Regions from separate parts of the Pantoea ananatis PA13 genome, predicted to be linked through region 2. Evidence: predicted binding sites of a transcription regulator. Region 2 holds the regulator's gene; each other region holds the start of a gene.
What was found. Region 2 encodes PurR, which represses purine synthesis genes. Its sites were predicted from a motif close to CANGCAAACGTTTGCNTG; they were not measured.
Positions count from the first base shown of each region.

Region 1: the regulator PurR is predicted to act here: its motif matches at 2,521-2,538, upstream of purL (phosphoribosylformylglycinamidine synthase).
Region 3: the regulator PurR is predicted to act here: its motif matches at 1,527-1,544, upstream of purH (bifunctional phosphoribosylaminoimidazolecarboxamide formyltransferase/IMP cyclohydrolase).

Region 1 is NC_017554.1:1,216,726-1,224,679, forward strand. It holds gene yfhb (phosphatidylglycerophosphatase C) at 1-336, shown strand, start outside; gene tadA (tRNA adenosine(34) deaminase TadA) at 410-904, shown strand; gene mltF (membrane-bound lytic murein transglycosylase MltF) at 901-2,358, opposite strand; gene purL (phosphoribosylformylglycinamidine synthase) at 2,626-6,516, shown strand; gene PAGR_RS05895 (sensor histidine kinase) at 7,084-7,954, shown strand, end outside.
Region 2 is NC_017554.1:2,575,465-2,583,418, reverse strand. It holds gene cfa (cyclopropane fatty acyl phospholipid synthase) at 1-400, opposite strand, end outside; gene punC (purine nucleoside transporter PunC) at 687-1,889, opposite strand; gene punR (DNA-binding transcriptional activator PunR) at 1,998-2,903, shown strand; gene purR (HTH-type transcriptional repressor PurR) at 2,900-3,925, opposite strand; gene cydH (cytochrome bd-I oxidase subunit CydH) at 4,206-4,295, shown strand; gene PAGR_RS12145 (C40 family peptidase) at 4,360-5,181, opposite strand; gene PAGR_RS12140 (Grx4 family monothiol glutaredoxin) at 5,546-5,881, shown strand; gene rnt (ribonuclease T) at 5,927-6,598, opposite strand; gene gloA (lactoylglutathione lyase) at 6,718-7,125, opposite strand; gene PAGR_RS12125 (alkene reductase) at 7,236-7,954, opposite strand, start outside.
Region 3 is NC_017554.1:4,412,145-4,420,098, forward strand. It holds rRNA gene PAGR_RS20780 (16S ribosomal RNA) at 1-1,057, opposite strand, end outside; gene purH (bifunctional phosphoribosylaminoimidazolecarboxamide formyltransferase/IMP cyclohydrolase) at 1,693-3,282, shown strand; gene purD (phosphoribosylamine--glycine ligase) at 3,299-4,579, shown strand; gene PAGR_RS20795 (DUF1481 domain-containing protein) at 4,616-5,278, opposite strand; gene hupA (nucleoid-associated protein HU-alpha) at 5,347-5,619, opposite strand; gene PAGR_RS20805 (YjaG family protein) at 5,808-6,398, opposite strand; gene nfi (deoxyribonuclease V) at 6,461-7,129, opposite strand; gene hemE (uroporphyrinogen decarboxylase) at 7,129-7,954, opposite strand, start outside.

The sequences.
Region 1 (7,954 bases), 1.4 Mb from region 2:
CAGAAACGACTCAGTGAATACCTTAGTAGCGATGATGCCGATGTCTGGCTGATTACGGGCTCACCGCAGTCGCTGGTGGAGCAGGTCTATTACGACTCCGCATTTCTACCGCGGGTGAAGCTCATCGCCAGCCAGATGCAGCCCGGTTTAGGCGGACGCATATTGAAAATGCGCTGTCTCGGCCATGAAAAAGTGGTGCAGCTTGAAGAGCAAATCGGCACGCCCTTACAGCTGTATAGCGGTTACAGCGACAGCAAACAGGATAACCCGCTGCTGTTCTTCTGCCAGCATCGCTGGCGCGTCACCCCGGGTGGCGAATTACAACAGCTGGAATAACCGCTGTCACGCTTCGGTTTTACGGATTCGATGGTTATAATGCGCCGCTTTTTTGCTGCCGGGAGTGGTCTGCGTGACTCAAGAACAAGATGAATACTGGATGCGCCGGGCGCTTACGCTGGCGCAGCGCGCATGGGAGCAGGGCGAAGTGCCGGTGGGTGCGGTGCTGGTTCAGGGCGATCGGGTGATAGGCGAGGGCTGGAACCGGCCTATCGGGCAGCACGATCCCACCGCCCATGCGGAGATCATGGCCTTACGTCAGGGCGGGAAAGTGCTGGAGAATTATCGCCTGCTCAATACCACGCTTTACGTCACGCTGGAGCCCTGCATTATGTGTGCGGGCGCGATGGTGCACAGTCGCATTGGCCGTCTGGTTTATGGCGCGCACGATGTAAAAACCGGCGCAGCCGGCTCACTGATTGATATTCTGGGACATCCGGGAATGAATCATCAGGTGGCGCTGCATCAGGGAGTGCTGGAAGAGGAGTGCGCGGCAATGCTGAGCGACTTTTTCCGCATGCGCCGCCAGCAACAAAAAGCGCTGCGTCAGGCGCAGCGCGAAAGTTAATTCATTGCCACCTCAGGCGTGACGGCAGGATAACCTTTGCCCAGCTCTGCCTCCAGGGCCGCCTGTTGGGCAATGCGTTTTTCCTGCTCCTGCAAATAACCCACCAGGCTAATTTCATATTTGCGGATATTCTCCACGTAATTATAGGCTTCCTGCCCGCGTGCATAGCCATAGGTGGTTTGTGAGTAGTAGCGCTTCTGGCTCAACATGGGTAGCCGCAGTTTAACATCTGCCCAGCTGTCGGGATTTCCACCCTGTTTAGCCGTGAGCTTACGCACATCCAGCATATGCGCATAGCCCATGTTATAGGCCGCCAGGGCAAACCAGATACGCTCATCTTCCGGAATCGTTTGTGGCACCTTTTCCATCATGTTTTGCAGATACTCGCTGCCGCCACGGATGCTCTGCTCAGGATCGGTACGGTCACCTACGTCAACGCTGTCAGCGGTATTCCGCGTTAACATCATCATGCCGCGGACGCCGGTAGGCGACGTCGCCTGCGGATTCCAGTGCGACTCCTGATAGGAGATCGCCGCCAGCAGCCGCCAGTCGATATTTTTGGCGTACTTTTCAAACAGGGGTTTTATATCGGGCAGCACGTTGTCAATGGAGCGCAGGAAGGTGCGGGTATCCACGTAGTCGAAGGTGCCGACGTGACCGAGATATTTCTCTTCAAGTCTTGCCATCGCCCCTTCTTCTCCCATGCTGTTAAAGAAATCCAGCATGGCGGCGTTCAGGCTGTCATCGCTTTCGTGCGGTAAATACCACGTTACCGGTTCTTCATCGGTGACGTCGAAAGCCACAGCCAGTTGGGGATGAATGCGCTGAAGCAGGGCAATCGTCACGGAATCGCCAATCGTATAATCCAGCTTGCCTTCCGCCACGGCTTCCAGCAGGGCTTTCGGACTTTGATCGGTCGAAATGGCCCAGTCGAGATCGGGATAGTGATTCGCCCGGGCGTTTTTAAGCGTCGACAGATAAGCCGATCCAGAGGCAACAACCAGCCGCCCCTTTAAGTCACCCAGGTTTTTTGGCCGCGGTTTGTCCACGCGATAGACCAGCTGCTGCGAAACGCTGTAGTAGCCCGGACCGATCTGATAACGCGACAAACGCTCATCGTTATAAATCAGACCTGCCGCCAGCAGATCCGCTTTGCCGTCGTCGAGCGCATCGAACAGATCGCTGAGGTTGGCGCGCACCGTTATATCAAGCTTAACGCCCAGATAATCGGCAAAACGCTTCGCCAGCTCGTAGTCCATCCCGGCCGGTGCTTTATTCACGGTGTAGTAAGTCAACGGCGAGTTTACGGTACTGACGCGTAGCACTCCCCGTGATTTAATCTGTGAAATCGTATCTTGTCCTCCCCCGTACCAGGGAATAGACGGCCACAGTGCCAGAGCCAGCAGCACGGTAAGCAGACCGATAACCAGATAATTAAATTTTAGGCGTTTCAAATAGTTATCTCTCGATGGCTCCAAGGCCTCTGTCTTTTAAGGCAGTATTGATCTTGTTTTAACTCCCAGAGCGAGGGGCATTTTGCGCAACAAACACCGGCAGAGCAACTTATAAAGCAATTTTTGCGCAAATTTCAGGCAAATCTTGATGGCCATAAATTTTGCGCAAACGGTTTCGTCGCGGAGTGGGTTTCTTTATAATACGCCCCGTTTTCCCCTGTTGCGCCCAATGAAGCGTCGCCCGGCGCTTCGAAGACGAGAGATCTTATGATGGAAATTCTGCGTGGTTCGCCCGCCCTGTCGGCATTTCGTGTAAACAAATTGCTGGCCCGCTTTCAGGACGCTCATCTGCCGGTGAGTGATATTTACGCTGAGTACGTCCATTTTGCCGATGTCAGCGCGCCGCTGAGTGAGGATGAAAAATCCCGTCTGCAGCGCCTGCTCAAGTACGGTCCTTCTCTCGCTGAACATGCGCCACAAGGGCGTTTAATTCTGGTCACGCCACGTCCTGGTACGATATCGCCGTGGTCATCAAAAGCCACAGACATTGCTCATAACTGCGATCTGTCGCAGGTGCGTCGTCTGGAACGAGGCATGGCCTTTTATGTCCAGGCACCTCAGCTTTCTGAAAGCCAATGGCAAACGCTCTCCGCACTGTTGCACGACCGCATGATGGAGACGGTTTACAGCGATTTCAGCGAGGCTGAGCAGCTGTTTGCTCACCACGAACCTCAGCCGGTCAAAAGCGTTGATGTGCTGGGTGAGGGCCGTCAGGCGCTGGTTCAGGCCAATATGACGCTCGGCCTGGCGCTGGCCGACGACGAAATTGACTACCTGCTGGCGGCCTTTACCCGGCTGGGACGCAATCCGAACGACATTGAACTTTATATGTTTGCCCAGGCGAACTCTGAGCACTGTCGCCACAAAATCTTTAACGCTGACTGGATCATCGACGGCGAAAAACAGCCTAAATCACTGTTTAAAATGATTAAGAACACCTTCGAGCAAACGCCGGATTATGTTCTGTCAGCCTATAAAGATAACGCGGCGGTAATGGAAGGCTCGGAGGTCGGTCGCTTCTTCGCGGACGCAGAAAAGGGTGAGTACGCCTATCACCAGGAAGCCGCACACATTCTGATGAAGGTTGAAACGCACAACCACCCAACCGCGATTTCGCCCTGGCCTGGCGCGGCAACCGGCTCCGGCGGTGAAATTCGTGATGAAGGCGCGACGGGGCGCGGTGCCAAGCCGAAAGCTGGCCTGGTCGGGTTCTCGGTGTCGAACCTGCGCATCCCCGGCTTCGAACAGCCCTGGGAGGAGGATTTTGGCAAGCCCGCACGCATCGTCAGCGCGCTGGATATTATGACCGAAGGCCCACTGGGCGGCGCAGCCTTTAACAACGAATTTGGTCGTCCGGCCTTAAACGGCTACTTCCGGACCTATGAAGAGCAGGTTAACAGCCACAACGGGACTGAACTGCGCGGCTACCACAAGCCCATTATGCTGGCTGGCGGCATCGGAAACATTCGTGCGGACCACGTTCAGAAAGGTGAAATCACCGTCGGGGCCAAACTGGTCGTGCTGGGCGGGCCGGCGATGAATATCGGCCTGGGCGGTGGTGCGGCATCATCCATGGCATCAGGCCAGTCCGATGCGGATCTCGACTTTGCATCGGTGCAGCGTGACAACCCTGAAATGGAGCGTCGCTGCCAGGAAGTGATTGACCGTTGCTGGCAACGGGGCGATGACAACCCGATTCTGTTTATCCACGATGTGGGCGCGGGCGGCCTGTCCAACGCCATGCCGGAACTGGTCAGCGACGGTGGACGCGGCGGTCGCTTCAACCTGCGCGACATCCTGAGTGATGAACCGGGAATGAGCCCGCTTGAAGTCTGGTGTAACGAATCACAAGAGCGCTATGTGATGGCCGTGGCCCCTGAAAAGCTGGCCGAGTTTGCTGCCATTTGTCAGCGCGAACGTGCGCCGTATGCGGTGATTGGTGAAGCCACCGAAGAGCAGCACCTGACCCTGAACGACAGCCACTTTGATAACAGCCCGATTGATATGCCGCTGGACGTCCTGCTGGGCAAAACCCCGAAAATGACGCGCGATGTGGTGAAACTGCAGGCGAAGGGCGATGCCCTGCAGCGCGAGGGCATTACGCTGACGGACGCGGTAAATCGCGTGCTGCACTTGCCAACCGTAGCGGAAAAAACCTTCCTGATCACAATCGGCGATCGCAGCGTAACCGGTATGGTGGCGCGCGATCAGATGGTTGGCCCCTGGCAGATCCCGGTTGCCAACTGCGCCGTTACGACGGCCAGCCTCGACAGCTACCATGGCGAAGCCTTCGCGCTGGGCGAGCGTGCGCCTGTCGCACTGCTGGACTTCGCCGCCTCGGCCCGTCTGGCGGTTGGTGAAGCACTGACTAACCTGGCGGCGACGCCGGTCGGTTCGTTGAAGCGGGTGAAACTCTCGGCTAACTGGATGTCTGCAGCAGGCCATCCGGGGGAAGATGCGGGCCTGTATGAAGCCGTAAAAGCCGTTGGCGAGACGCTGTGCCCGGCGCTTGGGATCACTATCCCGGTGGGTAAAGACTCTATGTCGATGAAAACCCGCTGGCAGGAAGGCACCGAACAGCGCGAAATGACCTCGCCGCTGTCGCTGGTGATCACGGCTTTTGCAAGGGTAGAAGACGTACGTCGCAATGTGACGCCACAGCTGGTCGCCGATCGGGACAACCTGCTGCTGTTAATCGACCTTGGCAACGGCGCTAACACCTTAGGCGCGACGGCGTTGGCTCAGGTTTATCGTCAACTGGGCGACAAGCCTGCTGATGTCCGTGATGCAACGCAGCTGGCTGGCTTCTTTAATGCCATCCAGGCCCTGGTCAGCCAGCAAAAACTGCTGGCTTACCATGACCGCTCAGACGGCGGCCTGCTGGTTACCCTGGCGGAAATGGCTTTCACCGGTCACTGTGGCATCGAAGTCGATATCGCGGCGCTGGGCAGCGATGCACTGGCTGCGCTGTTCACCGAAGAGCTGGGGGCGGTGATTCAAATCAACGCGGCGGATCGCGAAGCCGTGGAGCAGATTCTTGCTGAACATGGCCTGGCGCACTGCAGCCATGTGCTGGGCAGCGCACAGTCGGGCGATCGATTTGTGATTCGCTCAGGCGACAGCGCGGTTTACAGCGAAAGCCGCACCACCTTGCGGACCTGGTGGGCAGAAACCACCTGGCAGATGCAGCGTCTGCGTGATAATCCGGCCTGCGCCGATCAGGAACATCAGGCAAAGCAGGATGACGCCGATCCCGGACTGAACGTTAGCCTGACCTTTAAGCCAGACGAAGACGTTGCGGCACCGATGATTGCAACGGGTGCGCGTCCACGCGTTGCCGTGCTGCGCGAGCAGGGCGTTAACTCGCATGTGGAAATGGCGGCCGCCTTTGATCGGGCAGGTTTTACGGCGGTTGACGTGCATATGAGTGACCTGCTGGTGGGCCGGATCGATCTGGAACCTTTCCAGGCGCTGGTGGCCTGTGGCGGTTTCTCCTACGGTGACGTATTGGGCGCGGGTGAAGGTTGGGCGAAATCCATTCTGTTTAACCCGCGCGTACGCGATCAGTTCGAGTCGTTCTTCCATCGCCCACAAACGCTGGCGCTGGGCGTGTGTAACGGCTGCCAGATGATGTCTAACCTGCGTGAATTGATTCCGGGTAGTGAGCTGTGGCCGCGCTTTGTCCGTAACCAGTCGGAACGTTTTGAAGCACGCTTCAGCCTGGTTGAAGTGGCTGCCAGCCCGTCGTTACTGTTGGATGGCATGGCCGGTTCCCGTATGCCGATCGCCGTATCGCACGGCGAGGGCTTCGTGGAGGTGCGCGATGGCGCGCACCTTGCCGCACTGGAATCGAAAGGGCTGGTGGCGCTGCGTTATGTCGATAACACAGGCAAGGTGACGGAAGCCTATCCGGCAAACCCGAATGGCTCGCCAAACGGTATTACTGCGGTGACCAATGAAAGTGGACGCGTCACAATTATGATGCCGCATCCAGAGCGTGTGTTCCGCACGGTCAGCAACTCATGGCACCCGGCTGAATGGGGCGAAGACAGCCCCTGGATGCGCATTTTCCGCAATGCACGGAAACAATTGGGTTAAGAACGGCGAAAAAAGACCGGGAGGCCTGAGTGCCTCCCTTTTTTATTCCCCACTTGTTGGCAAAAGGAGACATACGTCACCTTTTGTTGTCGCCGATTGGTGACATCTATCTTTATGATTTCTATAGATTGAAAGGGAAAAGCAAAATTGTGTTGGTATCTGGCGACACTTTTAGCGGACCAGACAGTCTGAAATGAGCGAAGTCAGCTGAATGGTTTTTTCAAAATATTGATTACAAAGGTATTTTAAAAACTGGCATGAACCTTGCTATACTATGCCTGTTGCTCATTCATCTGTTTATGATTGCCACCCCACAGCGGGCAGAGCTCATAAAATCCGAATGACGCACCAAACGGAGCCTGTCGTCCACCCAACCGATAATCGTATGTTCTGCATCGTTATCAAGCATCGGACGCAACGTTGAGTTAGGCTCCACCCATTCTCGCGTACTGCTATGGCGGTGCGTCAACGGCAGGCCATCGCGCCTGCCGTTTTCTTTTCTGCCTCTTCCTTCTCTGGGCTGACTCCGCTAGCATCCGGTAAGCGTATCTTTAAGGAAGCCGTCGCGTGAAAAAATGGCGTTTATTTCCCGGGTCCCTGCGCCAGTTGGTGCTGATGGCCTTTTTGCTGGTGCTCCTGCCGCTGTTGGTGCTGGCCTGGCAGGCCTGGGAAAGTCTCTCAGCGTTAAGTAATCAGGCTGCCGACACTAACCGAAATACCTTTACTGACGTCAGGCGCAGCGAGGCGATGGCCCGCACCGCTATCGAGCTGGAACGGAGTTATCGCCAGTACTGTGTGCTGGGTGATACGTCTCTGGCAAAGCTCTATCAGACGCAGCGTATCCGCTATGGTCAGATGCTCAGTTCCCATGCCGACAGCCTGCCCGATTTACCGGCGTTTAAAACGTTGCAGGCCATTTTGCCGCAGCTGGAAACCATGCAGTGCGATAATGGTAATCCTGTGACCGGTGCGTCACAGGCGCTGGAAAAATTTTCAGCGACAAACGTGCAACTGGTGCAGGATACGCGAGAAGTGGTGTTTGCACGTGGTCTGCAACTGCAACGTGAAATAGCCGACCGTGGTCAGTTTTTTGGCTGGCAGGCGCTTATCCTGTTTATTATCAGCCTGACGTTAACCCTGCTGTTTACCCGCATGATCATCGGCCCGGTAAAAAGCGTAGAGCGGATGATTAACCGACTTGGCGAAGGACGCGAACTGGGCAGCAGCATGGTGTTTCGCGGTCCGCGCGAGTTACGCTCTTTGGGGCAACGTATTATCTGGTTAAGTGAACGCCTGGCCTGGCTGGAAACCCAGCGACATGAATTTTTACGTCATCTTTCACACGAACTTAAAACGCCGCTTGCCAGCCTGCGTGAAGGTACAGAGCTGCTGGCTGATGAGGTTGCGGGCATACTGAATCCTGAACAGAAAGAAATCG
Region 2 (7,954 bases):
AAGGATCGAGCATCAGGGTAAAAAGGTCATTACCCAGATCATAGTGCGCTTTGCCGACTTGCCAGGCCCGTTTTTTCGACTGCAGGTTAACCAGGCGCGCCAGCGCAATGCGCACGATATCCTGCACGTGATGAGGAAGCTGCTCATCAAGCTTATGTTTCAACGCCCGATGAAAAAACATATCCAGCCGCTCGCACTCCCACCAGCCGTCCATATAACTTTCGCCCAGCCCCAGGGAGCCCTTTTGCAGGACGCGTTTAAAAAAGTCGGGATGTTTAACCTGAATGTCCCATGGGCGGGAACCGTTGATTTCGATGTCTGCTTTTTGCAATAACTCATGAACGATACGGTACCAATGGTTTCGTTCGATATTCACTTCTGCTACACATGTTGAACTCATAGCCACTCCATCACCAGAACTGTCAGAACCTGAGAAAGAGCAGGAGCCGTTACTCAGGATTATGAGAAAAGTCACAGATGACGCCTTGCGCCAGACAACCTTAAGCGTACAGAGAAAGGGTGCAATGCAGGGGCCAGCAGAGTGCATTTGCCCACAAAGACACCTTCACAGCGATGAGGCTGCGTGAAACATTGTTATTATGATGGTACGGCGAATCAGGGCCCGGCACAGGAGGCGCTGGCGGGCCCGTCACGTGTTGATCACTCAGACGACAAAAGTCGTTGCCTCAGTGATTATCCTGGCAGGGATGTGCCGTTGAGGCAATATCAGTTTGTGCGCCGGTGCGGCGCTGCATCTGATAGCCTGCCAGCGCCAGTACAATCGTCACCGCCATGATGAGCGTTGTGGTGAACAGCGCCTGGGTCAGGCCCGCCGAGACGGCCAGGCTGGCGACAAAGCACAGGCCCAGCTGCAGCGTGTTCTGCAGGGCGGCGGCTCTGCCGGTCGCATGGGGGAAGGGCAGAAGTGCACTGGATACGACGATGGGATAAATCGCCCCGTTCGCCAGCGCCATGCCGCAAAACGGCACCAGCAAAGCGGTGAGTGAAACCGAGCCTGACAGGGCGACGGCAAACAGGGCCAGTACGCTAAGGCTATAGACGATGAGCAGCCATGGCAGCAACTGCGCCCCTTTGAAACGGTTAAGGAGCGCACGGCAGCCAAAACCGCCGACTAAGAAAGCAATGGTCTGCGGAATATAGCTTAAGCCGATATCAGCAGGCGACAGGCCAATCGCTGCCAGAATAAACGGTGATCCGGTCAACCAGGCAAAAAAGCTGGCCGAGCAGGCAGAATACATCAGGACGTTACCGCTGTAGACGCGTGAACGCAGCAGCGTCATAAAACCGGGCTGTGACGGGGCCGGGCGGCGCGCTGTTTGTACCGATGGCAGGCGCAGCGTAATCAGGATCAGGGCCGCGGCAATCGCGGTCAGAACGACAAAAATTGAGCGCCAGTGAAAATGGCTAATCAGCCAGGCACCCAGCAGCGGGGCCAGCGCAGGAGACAGCGCGACCAGCGGCATAATAGTGGCAAAGACTTTATTCGCGCGCGACTGAGGATAGCGATCGACCACCAGGGCCTGCCAGCTCACGGCAGCCGCGCACACGCCGATGGCCTGAATGAAGCGCAGCACCAGCATCAGTACCACGTCGTCCACCCACAGCATCCCCGCACAACCCAGCGCAAACAGGCTCAGTCCTGCCAGCAATACCGGTTTGCGGCCAATACGATCTGACAGCGGTCCCCATACCAGCTGACCACAGGCAAAACCCGCCAGGAACAGGCTCATACTGGCGCTGATCATCCCGGCGGAGGTGTTAAAACTTTGCTGCATGGCCCCGAAGGCGGGCAGGTACATATCGGTGGCCAGAAAGCCCAGCATACTAAGCACGGCAAGATAGGGAATGAATCCTTTAGAAGCTGACATCTGATTCTCATTTTTTGCAGGATAAACGCGGGGCAGTGTAAAAGCTGTACTTCATACTGTGAAACGGTAAAATTTGCCTGTTGCTGTTAAAAAATTTAAAGGCAGGATATGTGGTCTGAATATGCGCTTGAAGTGGTTGATGCGGTCGCGCGTGGCGGCAGTTTCAGTGCTGCGGCCCAGGAGTTGCACCGTGTGCCTTCTGCCATCAGCTATACCGTTCGCCAGCTTGAAACCTGGCTGGCGGTACCGCTGTTTGAACGGCAGCACCGGGAGGTCGTTTTGACACCTGCGGGCGAACATTTTGTGCGAGAAGGCCGCAGCGTCATCAAAAAAATGGATGCCACGCGCCGTCAGTGCCAGCAACTGGCCAACGGCTGGCGAGGGCAAATCGCGATTGCGGTGGACTGCATTGTGAAACCGCACCGAACCCGTCAGTTCGTCAGGGATTTCTATCGCCACTTTCCGGATATGGAGCTCCACATCAGTTATGAAGTGTTTAACGGCGTATGGGATGCGCTGGCTGACGGAAGAGTCGAGGTCGCAATAGGCGCGACTCAGGCGATTCCGGTGGGCGGGCGGTTTGCTTTCCGCGATATGGGAACTCTGAACTGGCGCTGCATCGTCGCGCGGGAACATCCGTTAACCCAGGTCGCCCGGCTAGATGATGAGGCGTTGCGCAACTGGCCTTCGCTGGTGCTGGAAGACACCTCGCGTGCGTTACCGCGTCGTATGACCTGGGCTCTGGATAATCAACGCCGACTGGTGGTGCCTGAATGGCAGACCGGGCTGGACTGCGTCCGGGCCGGGCTGTGCGTCGCAATGGTGCCGGGGCACTTAGCCCGCCCGCTACTGGACAGCGGCGAAGTGACCGAACTTAACTTGCCCCAGCCTTTTCCAGAAAGTCCCTGCTGCGTCAGTTGGGCGGAAGATCGCGCATCACCGGCATTGGGCTGGTTGCTCAATTACCTGGGTGATGCGCAAACGCTCAATCAGGAGTGGTTGAGCGAGGATTAACGACGGTAGTCGCGATAGGGACCGTAGCCTACAGAGCGTCGCTCAATCAGTGTCGGATGCACTTCGATGGTTTGCGACTCTTCACGCTTGCTGGTAATGCGGTCCAGCAACATTTCCAGAGCCTTCTCCCCGAGTTGCGCTTTTGGCTGGTGCACGGTAGTGAGTGCAGGCGTGAAATAGCGTGCGTTGCGCACATTATCGTAGCCAATCACCGAAATATCCTGCGGGACGCGCAGGCCCATTTCATCGGCGGCACAGATAGCGCCCATGGCCATAATATCGCCACCGCAGAACACCGCGCTTGGGCGCTGCTTCTGCGACAGAATTTGCTGCATAGCCTGATACCCGGATTCAGGCTCGAAATCGCCCTGCACAATCCACTCTGAACGCGGCTGAATACCGGCTTCTTCCAGCGCCTTGAGGAAACCGGCATGACGGCCACCACCGGTGTTACGTTCCATTTGCCCTGGAATGGCGCCAATATCGCGATGCCCGCGTTCGATGAGGTAGCGGCCGGCCAGATAACCGCCCTGAAACGCATTATCCAGCACCGTGTCAGTAAAATCGGCACGGGATTCGCCCCAGTCCATGACCACCATGGGAATATTGCGGTTGGCTTCCAGCATTTGCAGCAAATCATCCGGGTACTCAGAACACATGACCAGCAGCCCATCGACGCGCTTCTGCGCCATCATCGAGAGGTAGGCACGCTGTTTTTGCAGGTCGTTATGCGCGTTGCCTAAAATCAGGGTGTAGCCTTTATCAAAGCAGTGATTCTCCACGGCTTCAATAATTTCAGCGAAATAGGGCGCCTCGCTGGAGGTGGCCAAAAGGCCCAGCGTTTTGGTGTGATTCACCTTCAGGCTGCGTGCTACGGCGCTGGGTGAATAATGTAATTCCCGAATCGCTTCCCAGACCGCTTCGCGGGTATCTTCTGCGACAAAGCGCGTCTTATTGATGACGTGAGAAACGGTTGTGGTAGAGACGCCTGCACGTTTCGCCACATCTTTAATTGTTGCCATGAAAATCGAACTCCCGGGCTTATCTAACCTGTTGATAAGCATGTTGTTAAACGTTTGCGTCAGCGGACGGTTATTTCTGCAAAAAAATCGTTTTTCTGACCGGTTATGGGGCATCGGGGCAGGAAATAACGGTTGAAAAGGGTGCTGACGCAACCGATGTTGCGCGCTGTTGCGCAACAAAGAGGGGATTCTAACAAGGCTGCACGGATAAAACGAGATTTTTACCCACGCGTGTGGGAAAATGCTTAACCCCTACTAAAATTGTGCCTAAGGAGTTGTGATGAGTACCGATCTGAAACTGTCATTGATGACCACGGCGGCTGCACTGTTGATGATTATTGCGTTCAGCTTTACCGCCATTCTGAACTAATAAAAAAGCCGGGAAGGTTTCCCTGTCCCGGCTGCGTTCCGTCGGTATGACGGAGGAGTGACGTTTAGCGAACGGTTTTTGGCGTCATGACGCGACGCGCACCAATATAGTGGCGCTGCCAGTAATCTTCGCTTAACGCACTGATTTGAATGTCCTTTCCGGTACGCGGTGACTGAATAAATTTACCGTTACCCAGGTAAACACCCACGTGGTCGGCCGTGCCACGTCCGTTGATGCGGAAAAACACCAGATCGCCTTTCTCCAGCGCTTCCCGATTCACCGGCGCGGCATCCCGCAGGTGATACATTTCATTTGCAGTACGCGGAATTTTAAATTTCACCACATCTTTGTAGGCGTACCACACCAGGCCGCTGCAGTCGAAACCGGTATGCGGCGATTTTCCGCCCCACTGGTAGCGCTTGCCCAGCTGTCCCATCAGTTTCGCCATCGCCGTTTCACGTGCTTTTTGATAGCGCTGACGGTGTGCGTTGCTCATTTTGATGGTGCCGGTATCCTTGCTGTCCGCTTTCGCCACCTTCACCGCGCGTTGATGACCATAGCGTTTCTTGCTGGTGGCGTTGGCGGCCACTTTTTTGGTGAGCTTCTTGTGTGAATCAGTCGCTTTGGTCAGGGTTTTGTGAGAGGCAACCGCGTGAGAGGGATTTTTACTGGTTTTAAGCGTTTTGCTGGATTTCTGCTCTGCGGAGGAACGGCTTTTTTTCGCCGAAGCTTTAACCGTGCGTCGCTTGCGCCGCTCATCTTCGCGCGCACTTTTTTTCTCTACCTTATGCAAGCTGGCCTTAACCGGCGCCTGCGGTGATGCAGAGGCGACATTAAAGAACAGTTGCGCAAAAGCCAGAATAAGAAGCGTAATAATTGAACGCATAGTCCGTTTACTGGTTAAGCTGTCAGGTTCAACAGATATCTGACAAGGTTAAGAAAAATCTGATCAACGATCAGCGCCGAAGACATTCTAGTCCAGTTTTTTTTAAAACAGTAAGTCCTTTTTTTATTAATTAATAACTTGGGTAAAAAGCAGGCATAAATAAGTAATTTCAGCAGGTTAACTCAGCAAAATTATTGCAAATTATTAATGCATTCACCTTTTGGGTCCCGATGAGCGGGTGGATAGCGCGCAAGCGGACTTAACAAACATGGCGGTTTGCCCTAACGGGAAGAAAATCTCATTTTCAGTCCTGAAGGGAAGTCGCTACAATAAAGAAACACGAAGTGACGAATTAAGGAAGGCAATAATGAGTACTGTAGAAAAAATTCAGCGCCAGATCGCAGAAAACCCGATCCTGCTGTACATGAAAGGTTCGCCGAAACTGCCAAGCTGCGGTTTCTCTGCCCAGGCGGTTCAGGCGCTGTCTGCCTGTGGTGAGCGCTTCGCTTACGTGGATATTCTGCAGAACCCGGATATTCGCGCAGAGCTGCCAAAGTATGCTAACTGGCCAACCTTCCCTCAGCTGTGGGTCGATGGCGAACTGGTTGGCGGCTGCGACATTATTGTTGAGATGTTCCAGCGTGGCGAATTACAACCGCTGGTCAAAGAAACCGCAGAGAAGTTTAAAGAAGCGGAATAATAAAAAAGGCCGACATCGTCGGCCTTTTCTTCGTTTAACGGGCGTTTACTCCGCCGCGCCCTGATATTCTGTTGCCTCTTCCGCTAGAGCCAGCGGCCAGCCTCCCAGACGTTTCCAGCGATTGACCAGTTCGCAGAACAGCGTGGCCGTTTGCTGCGTGTCATACAGCGCAGAGTGCGCCTGACTGCTGTCAAATTCCATCCCTGCCGCTTTGCAGGCTTTGGCCAGTACCGTCTGACCCAGCACTAACCCGCTCAGGGCGGCCGTGTCGAAAGTGGCAAAAGGATGAAACGGATTCCGTTTCAGGCTGGCGCGTTCGGCGGCGGCATTCATAAAATTAAGATCGAAGGTCGCATTATGCGCCACCATGATCGCGCGATTGCACCCGGTATCTTTAATGCCTTTGCGCACCAGTTTAAAAATGGCATGCAAGGCTTCGTATTCGCTCACCGCGCCCCGTAACGGATTGCTGGGATCGATGCCGGTAAAGGCAAGGGCTTCCGGATGCAGCAGAGCGCCGACAAAAGGTTCAACATGAAAATGCAGTGTCTGGTCGTGATGAAGCCAACCCTCGTCATCCATTTTCAGCGTAATGGCCGCGACTTCCAGCAGCGCATCGGTTTGCGCATTGAAGCCCGCCGTTTCCACATCGATAACCACGGGATAGAAACCACGAAAGCGTTGATTGAGTGCGTTGGGGGAAGACGATTCAGACATCAGGATCTCATTGCAGAAAAAGGGCAGCGCGTAGTATGCCAAAAAAGCGCCCCGTCTGCAGCAGGTACAGGTAAGGGAAGCGAGAATCAGCCCGCGTTGCGCGGGCTGATGTTCACGGCTTAGCTGCCGAGGCCGTGTCCGGCATGTTTATTTTCGATCAGTTCGATTTTATAACCGTCTGGATCTTCAACAAAGGCAATGATCGTGGTGCCACCTTTGACCGGGCCGGCTTCACGCGTCACGTTACCGCCGTCGTTACGGATGCGCTCGCAGGTTGCGGCAACATCATCAACGCCCAACGCGATGTGACCATAAGCGTTACCGAGATCGTAGCTGTCAACGCCCCAGTTGTAGGTCAGCTCAATAACGGCACCTTCGCTCTCTTCGGTGTAGCCCACAAACGCCAGGGTATATTTATATTCAGCGTTTTCGCTTTGGCGAAGCAGGCGCATGCCCAGCACGCGAGTGTAAAAATCAATGGAGCGTTGCAAATCGCCAACGCGCAGCATGGTATGAAGTAAACGCATAGCTTCCTCTTTTGAAAAACGTCATCCCCGGATGACACAAACACTCAGTATAGCGACGATAATCGCCAAAGAATAACCGCAGCCGTGAAAGACTCACGGCTGCCTGCGTTTTACAGTGCAGGATAGTCAGTATAGCCTTCAGCGCCGCCACCGTAGAAGGATTCGGGACGCTGTGGATTCAGTGGTGCATCTTGTTGTAAACGCTGGGCCAGATCCGGGTTAGCGATGTAATCCCGACCAAAGGCAACGGCATCGATCAAGCCGCGGCTGATAAGATCATCCGCTTTCTCAACGGTGTAAGCGCCAGCGCCAATAATTACGCCCGGGAAGGTATCACGGACTTTCTGACGGAAGGCGTCGCTGTAAGGTGTACCGCCTGCCCAGTCAGGTTCTGACATATGCAGATAGGCAATCTTGCGTTTCGCCAGTTCAGCGATGTACCACAGTGCATCTTCTTCTTCGTTCGGGCCATTATCCAGGTTCTGGAAGCTGCCGACAGGAGAGACACGGATACCAACACGATCCGCTGACCAGTTGGCAATCGCGGCATCGACCACTTCAAGCGCAAAACGTCCGCGTTTCTCAACGCTGCCGCCGTACTCATCGGTACGCTGATTCGAGGACGGTGACAGGAACTGGTGCATCAGATAGCCGTGAGCGGAGTGCAGTTCCAGCATGTCGAAGTCTGCTTCCCGCGCATTGGCAGCGGCCTGACCAAAATCGGCAACGATTTGCTGAATTTCACTGATGCTCAGTTCGCGCGGCACTGAGGTATCTTCGCGATACACGCTGCCGTCTTCGGCACGCAGGGAAGTGCGTGTGCCTGCAG
Region 3 (7,954 bases), 1.8 Mb from region 2:
GCCATGCAGCACCTGTCTCACGGTTCCCGAAGGCACTAAGGCATCTCTGCCAAATTCCGTGGATGTCAAGAGTAGGTAAGGTTCTTCGCGTTGCATCGAATTAAACCACATGCTCCACCGCTTGTGCGGGCCCCCGTCAATTCATTTGAGTTTTAACCTTGCGGCCGTACTCCCCAGGCGGTCGACTTAACGCGTTAGCTCCGGAAGCCACTCCTCAAGGGAACAACCTCCAAGTCGACATCGTTTACGGCGTGGACTACCAGGGTATCTAATCCTGTTTGCTCCCCACGCTTTCGCACCTGAGCGTCAGTCTTCGTCCAGGGGGCCGCCTTCGCCACCGGTATTCCTCCAGATCTCTACGCATTTCACCGCTACACCTGGAATTCTACCCCCCTCTACGAGACTCAAGCCTGCCAGTTTCAAATGCAGTTCCCAGGTTAAGCCCGGGGATTTCACATCTGACTTAACAGACCGCCTGCGTGCGCTTTACGCCCAGTAATTCCGATTAACGCTTGCACCCTCCGTATTACCGCGGCTGCTGGCACGGAGTTAGCCGGTGCTTCTTCTGCGGGTAACGTCAATCGACGCGGTTATTAACCACATCGCCTTCCTCCCCGCTGAAAGTACTTTACAACCCGAAGGCCTTCTTCATACACGCGGCATGGCTGCATCAGGCTTGCGCCCATTGTGCAATATTCCCCACTGCTGCCTCCCGTAGGAGTCTGGACCGTGTCTCAGTTCCAGTGTGGCTGGTCATCCTCTCAGACCAGCTAGGGATCGTCGCCTAGGTGGGCCGTTACCCCGCCTACTAGCTAATCCCATCTGGGTTCATCCGATAGTGAGAGGCCCGAAGGTCCCCCTCTTTGGTCTTGCGACGTTATGCGGTATTAGCCACCGTTTCCAGTGGTTATCCCCCTCTATCGGGCAGATCCCCAGACATTACTCACCCGTCCGCCACTCGTCACCCGAGAGCAAGCTCTCTGTGCTACCGTCCGACTTGCATGTGTTAGGCCTGCCGCCAGCGTTCAATCTGAGCCATGATCAAACTCTTCAATTTAAAGTTTGATTTGCTGAAACAAGTCCAGCGGTGCTCATCTGTAAAACGTCATAATGAATTTCATTATGTGTTCACTCGTGAGGCTTTGATATTTTTTACGTCCGGAGACGCTGATATCAATCCTGCGAGTGCCCACACAGATTGTCTGATAAATTGTTAAAGAGCAGTGCGAACAGCGGGTTAACCGTCTGTCGCGAGGTGGCGTATATTACGCTTTCCTCCTTCAGAGTCAACCTCTTTTTCAGAAGTTTTTCTCCGGCGGTTCAGTTGCCTGACCCTCTCAACACCGCATTCCGTAAGCCGTTGTGCCGTGTCGATGGAGGCGCATTATAGGGAGTTCTCTCTGGCTGACAAGGGCTAAATTCAATAAAAATGACTGTTCGCTGCATTCCACAGCAAAACCCCGCCTTATACGCAGTTACACACAAAGTTATCCACATTCCTGGCCGCATCAAATTTAGACGAGCATCACGCAAACGTTTTCGCTACAATGCCCCGCAACGCAATGGATGCCCCTTTTCGGGGCGTTACCTGAAGTTTTTACGCTTTTGCTGCTCTATATAGAGAAAAGTAAGCACGCAAGCTTGATGTAACGCTCTTATTTACGCGAATCAAAGCCAAGGGATAAAACCACCATGCAACAACCTCGTCCTTTACGCCGCGCCCTGCTCAGTGTTTCTGATAAAGCCGGCATCCTCGAATTTGCTCAGGCACTCTCTCAGCGCGGTGTTGAGCTGCTCTCCACAGGTGGTACCGCTCGCCTGCTCGCAGAGGCGGGACTTCCCGTCACAGAAGTGTCTGACTACACCGGCTTCCCGGAAATGATGGATGGACGCGTTAAAACACTGCACCCGAAAGTCCATGGCGGCATTTTAGGACGTCGTGGACAAGATGATGCGGTGATGGCGCAGCATGCTATCAGCCCGATTGATATGGTGGTCGTCAATCTTTATCCCTTTGCCCAAACCGTCGCAAAACCAGATTGCTCACTGGAAGACGCCGTTGAGAACATTGATATTGGCGGCCCGACAATGGTGCGCTCGGCGGCCAAGAATCACAAAGACGTGGCGATTGTCGTTAAGAGCAGCGATTATCCGGCCATTATCGCTGAGCTGGACGCCAATCAGAACTCACTGACGCTCGAAACCCGCTTCAACCTGGCAATCAAAGCGTTTGAACATACCGCCGCGTACGACAGCATGATCGCTAACTACTTCGGTACTCTGGTTCCTGCCTATCATGGTGAAACCAGCCAACCAGCCGGCCGCTTCCCGCGCACCCTCAATCTCAACTTCATTAAGAAGCAGGATATGCGCTATGGCGAGAACAGCCATCAGGACGCCGCCTTCTATATAGAAGAGAATGTGCAGGAAGCCTCGGTCGCTACCGCCAGCCAGGTGCAGGGCAAGGCACTCTCTTATAACAACATTGCGGATACCGATGCCGCGCTTGAGTGCGTGAAAGAGTTTATTGAGCCCGCCTGCGTCATTGTCAAACACGCCAATCCTTGCGGTGTTGCGGTGGGTGAGTCAATTCTGGCAGCTTATGAGCGTGCCTATCAGACTGACCCGACATCTGCCTTCGGCGGCATCATTGCCTTTAACCGCGAGCTGGATGAGGCGACAGCCCAGGCCATCATCAGCCGACAGTTTGTTGAAGTCATCATCGCTCCTGCTGCAACGGAAGCTGCGCTGAAAGTGACCGCGGCAAAACAAAACGTCCGCGTGCTGGTATGCGGTGACTGGCAGGGTCGCGTGGCTGCCCTTGATTTCAAACGGGTGAATGGCGGTCTGCTGGTTCAGGATCGCGACCTCGGTATGGTCGATGCCAGCCAGTTGCGCGTCGTCAGCAAGCGCCAACCTTCTGAGCAGGAACTGCGTGATGCCCTGTTCTGCTGGAAAGTGGCGAAATTCGTTAAGTCCAACGCCATTGTCTATGCGCGCGACAATATGACCATCGGCATAGGTGCTGGCCAGATGAGCCGCGTCTACTCTGCCAAAATTGCAGGAATTAAAGCGGGTGATGAAGGCCTGGAAGTAAAAGGGTCCGCGATGGCTTCCGATGCGTTCTTCCCGTTCCGGGATGGCATTGATGCCGCTGCTGCCGTGGGCGTAAGCTGTGTGATTCAGCCTGGCGGTTCTATCCGCGACGATGAAGTGATTGCGGCAGCGGATGAGCATGGTATTGCCATGATCTTTACCGACATGCGTCACTTCCGCCATTAATTCTGTGGAGCCTTTTATGAAAATTTTAATCATCGGTAACGGCGGACGTGAACACGCACTGGCCTGGAAAGCGGCGCAGTCGCCGCTGGCAGAAACCATTTTTGTCGCACCCGGTAATGCGGGCACCGCGCTGGAACCCGCGTTGCAGAACGTCGATATTGCCCCCACCGATATTCCCGCTTTGCTGGCCTTCGCTCAACGTGAACAGATTGATCTCACCATTGTCGGCCCTGAAGCGCCGTTAGTGGCAGGCGTGGTTGATGCGTTCCGCGAGGCCGGATTGAAAATCTTTGGTCCAACTCAGGCCGCCGCGCAATTGGAAGGGTCTAAAGCATTCACCAAGGACTTTCTTGCACGTCACAACATCCCCAGCGCCGAGTACCAAAACTTCACCGACGTCGCCCCTGCGCTGGCTTACCTGCGTGAAAAAGGTGCGCCGATTGTCATCAAAGCTGACGGGCTGGCTGCCGGTAAAGGCGTGATTGTGGCCATGACGCTGCAGGAAGCGGAAGATGCCGTGCAGGATATGCTGGCGGGTAATGCGTTTGGTGATGCCGGTCACCGTATCGTGATTGAAGAGTTTCTGGACGGCGAAGAAGCCAGCTTTATCGTGATGGTTGATGGCGAGAATGTGTTGCCAATGGCCACCAGCCAGGACCATAAACGGGTGGGCGACGGCGATACCGGGCCGAACACGGGAGGAATGGGTGCTTATTCCCCTGCCCCGGTGGTGACCGATGAAATCCACCAGCGCGTTATGGATCAGGTTATCTGGCCAACCGTACGTGGCATGGCCGCCGAAGGCAATGTCTATACGGGCTTCTTATATGCCGGGCTGATGATCGATCAGACTGGTCAGCCTAAAGTGATCGAATTCAACTGTCGCTTCGGCGATCCCGAAACACAACCCATTATGCTGCGCCTGCAGTCGGATCTGGTGGATCTGTGTCTGGCCGCCTGTGAAGGCAAGCTTGATCAAAAAGACTCACAATGGGATCCCCGCCCTTCACTGGGCGTGGTGCTGGCAGCCGGGGGCTATCCCGGCTCTTACAATAACGGCGATCAGATTCACGGTCTGCCGCTGGAAGAGGTTGCCGACGGCAAAGTTTTCCACGCCGGGACGCGCCTTGAAGAGGATCGGGTTTTGACGAACGGTGGGCGGGTTCTTTGCGTCACCGCGCTAGGCGATGATGTTGCTGCCGCACAGAAACGGGCTTACGAACTGGCTAAGCCGATTTCCTGGCAAGGCAGTTTCTGCCGACGCGACATCGGCTATCGTGCCATTAACCGTAAATAATGATCAAAGGGGCACCCAGTGCCCCTTTTTATTGCCTCAGAAATTCGCCTCATCCGGCGCATCCGCGCATTCATCTTTTTGAGTCACACGCAGCAACTGCACGCCTTCAGGCGCTTCCAGCCATGAAATCATCAAGGGTTCCGCCTTATCACGGCGGTAGTGCGTAAGCGTCTGCAGTGCATAACTGTCGAAAGCCGGCGTCACCTGCTGGCCCTCACAGGTTGTCACAACGCTTCCACCTGACCAGTGTCCTTGTTTCAGAAACACCCGCCCACTTAACAGCGCATCGCTGACTTCACGCATACGTTGTGCATCAAACTTGTAAAGCTCAACCGCATCCGGACTGACTGCCTCACGGCGCGTCGCGAGCTGGCGCTGCATAAAATTGAGATTGCCGCCTTGATCAAAGCGTAGCGTAACGTCGTCTGGCTTTTCGCCTTTCACCTGGCGTTCCACGCTGATCAGATCATCGCCGAGCCAGCGATAGTCCGTAATTTCACTTTTTTCGCTGTTGAACGGATTATAGAGCGTACGAATATGTACCGAGTGATGATCGGTATTCTTGCGCCAGATACGAACACTGCCGCGATCGGCGAGATAACCGCTGGCCGAGAAAGCCGGAATGTCGGGCGTTGAACTACACCCAATGAGAAAAGAGGAGAGAAGCAGGGCTGATAATCGCTGAAACAGCGTAGTCATGGTGGCTGGCCCCTAAACAAAAGGGGCGAAATCGCCCCTGTTTTAAAACGTTACCGCAGTGCGACGTCTTACTTAACGGCGTCTTTCAGAGCTTTACCAGACACGAATGCAGGTACGTTTGCCGCAGCGATTTTGATTTCTTTGCCAGTCTGTGGGTTACGACCGGTACGCTCAGCGCGGTGGTTCACTTTAAAAGTACCAAAACCAACCAGTTGTACAGCATCACCCTCTTTCAGAGACTCAGTGATTGCAGCCAGAGTAGATTCCAGCGCTGCCTTGGCCTGGGTTTTAGACAGGTCAGCTTTTTCTGCGATCACATCAATCAGTTGAGTCTTGTTCATAAGTTATCCTTAAAGTGTATTTATCGCTTGCTAAGCAACGAGTGCGAGGGAAAAGCCAGCTTCGGGCACTCTTCAGCCTGCACGCACCGATAGCCACAATTTTCAGCCCCCCAAATGTAGACCAGACTGGGGGCTGATGTGAAGCCTCCAGGCGCGCTAATTAAGGCCTGAAGTCACGTTTTCTCGCCTTATTGCTGAATTTTTATACCGATGTTACTAATTCCCGCCTCACGCAGGTCAGATCGCAGACCTTTTATCAATTCGAGGTCTCGCTCTTCACAATCCGCGAGCAGGCGAAAAATCTCCCATTGCAGGTCCCATTCATCGATGACAGCCTGATTTTCTCGTAGCTCTTCATCGGTCATTTCGCGACCTTCGTGAGTCATTTCCAGGATGGCAACGGTGGTGATCGAGGTCTTGCTGACTTCAATCGCATGTTCAAGCGTTTCACCGCTTAACTGCGAATGCAGCACTTCACTCAATGCCACGCAGGCATCAATGGCCGGATAGACACCGTAAACCTCAAACGCATCGCCATCGGGAATCGCCGCTTCAAGCTTTTCCAGCTGGCTGTCAAAATTGATCTTCGCATCTTTAACCGTCAGCGTTTCCCAAATCAGATCCAGAATACGGCGGTAAAGTGCAGGATCGGCAAACTCGGTTTGCTGGCAAAAAGCCACGTAGTTGGGATACATGCGCTCGCACAGGCAAGCCATAAACGTCAGGTGTTGCCAGCTTTCCAGCTTTGCCAGACGCAGATGTACAGGGTTTTGTAACATACACAGAGCTCTTATTCGTTTCGCTGGCGGCAGTGTAACCCAAAAGCGCCATACAAACAGTGTTAAAGCGCGCTTTGCCAGCGCAGAAATGCGGGTCGGCGAGATGCCACAGCATCCGCCCAGCGCGTGGGCTCCGGTAAACGGTAGCCCTGTGTGCACTTTTCTACCCATTCCAGAGCGCTGTCCAGACTGACGCGGTGTCCGGTGGCAACAAACAGCGGGTTACAGCGTGCCTTGCTGCGCCATACCCAGCCAATTTGTTCTCCTTTATCCATCAACGGCTGCCGACTGCCGGGCGTTTCATCCAGCGCCTCAACGTGCCCGCACAGACGCTTTTTCGCAACACCGATAGTGGGAACATCCACCATCAACCCAAAATGCGACGCGACACCAAGCCGGCGCGGATGTGAGATACCATGACCATCGACAAATAGCAGATCGGGCTTCTGCTCCAGCATGTCCCAGGCCGCCAGCAGGGCCGGATACTCACGGAAAGAGAGAAAGCCCGGAATGTAAGGCATGGTGGTATCAATGCGCGCGATGCGATATTCCACCAGCTTCATGGACGGATATTCAAGAATAACCAGTGCCGCACGCGTCACTGCGCCTTCCTGCTCAAAACCGACGTCTGCGCCACCAATAAAGCGTGGCGGCAGCACGTCAAAATCATCCTGCCGTACGACTTCTGCGGCCCGTTGGCGTTGCTCCGCGCGAAGAGCGGCGATATCCATTATGACGCCGAATGATACTGGCGTGACAGACGGTGCACCGCCTCAACAAATACGCCGGCATGCTCGGGTGGAACATCCTGATGGATGCCGTGTCCCAGATTGAAAACGTGGCCTTCACCCTGGCCGAATCCTTCCAGAATCGTTGCCACTTCCTGCTCAATTCGCGCCGGGGGTGCATAGAGCATGGAAGGATCCATATTGCCCTGCAAAGCAACTTTGTGGCCGACACGGCGGCGGGCTTCACTGATATCGATAGTCCAGTCCAGACCTAGTGCATCACAGCCCGTTTCAGCAATGGCTTCCAGCCACTGGCCACCATTCTTGGTAAACAAGGTGATGGGCACACGACGTCCTTCGTTCTCATGAAGCACGCTGTCGACAATTTTATGCATGTAGTAAAGCGAGAACTCACGATAGTCGTTCCCGGTTAACACGCCGCCCCAGGTGTCAAAGACCATCACCGACTGCGCACCGGCGCGGATCTGGGCATTAAGATAGAGGATGACACTGTCGGCCAGCTTATCCAGCATGGCGTGCAGCGTGGCAGGCTCGGCATACATCATTTTTTTGATCTTGGTGAAGGCTTTGCTGCTTCCCCCTTCAACCATATAGGTCGCCAGCGTCCAGGGGCTGCCTGAGAAGCCTATCAATGGTACTTCGCCGTTGAGGTTTTTACGGATGGTGCGTACCGCATTCATCACGTAACCCAGCTCCTGTTCAGGATCGGGCACCGGCAGGCGATCGACATCAGCACGGCAGGTAATCGGGTTGGAGAAGCACGGGCCTTCGCCTGTTTCGAAGTATAAACCCAGCCCCATTGCATCA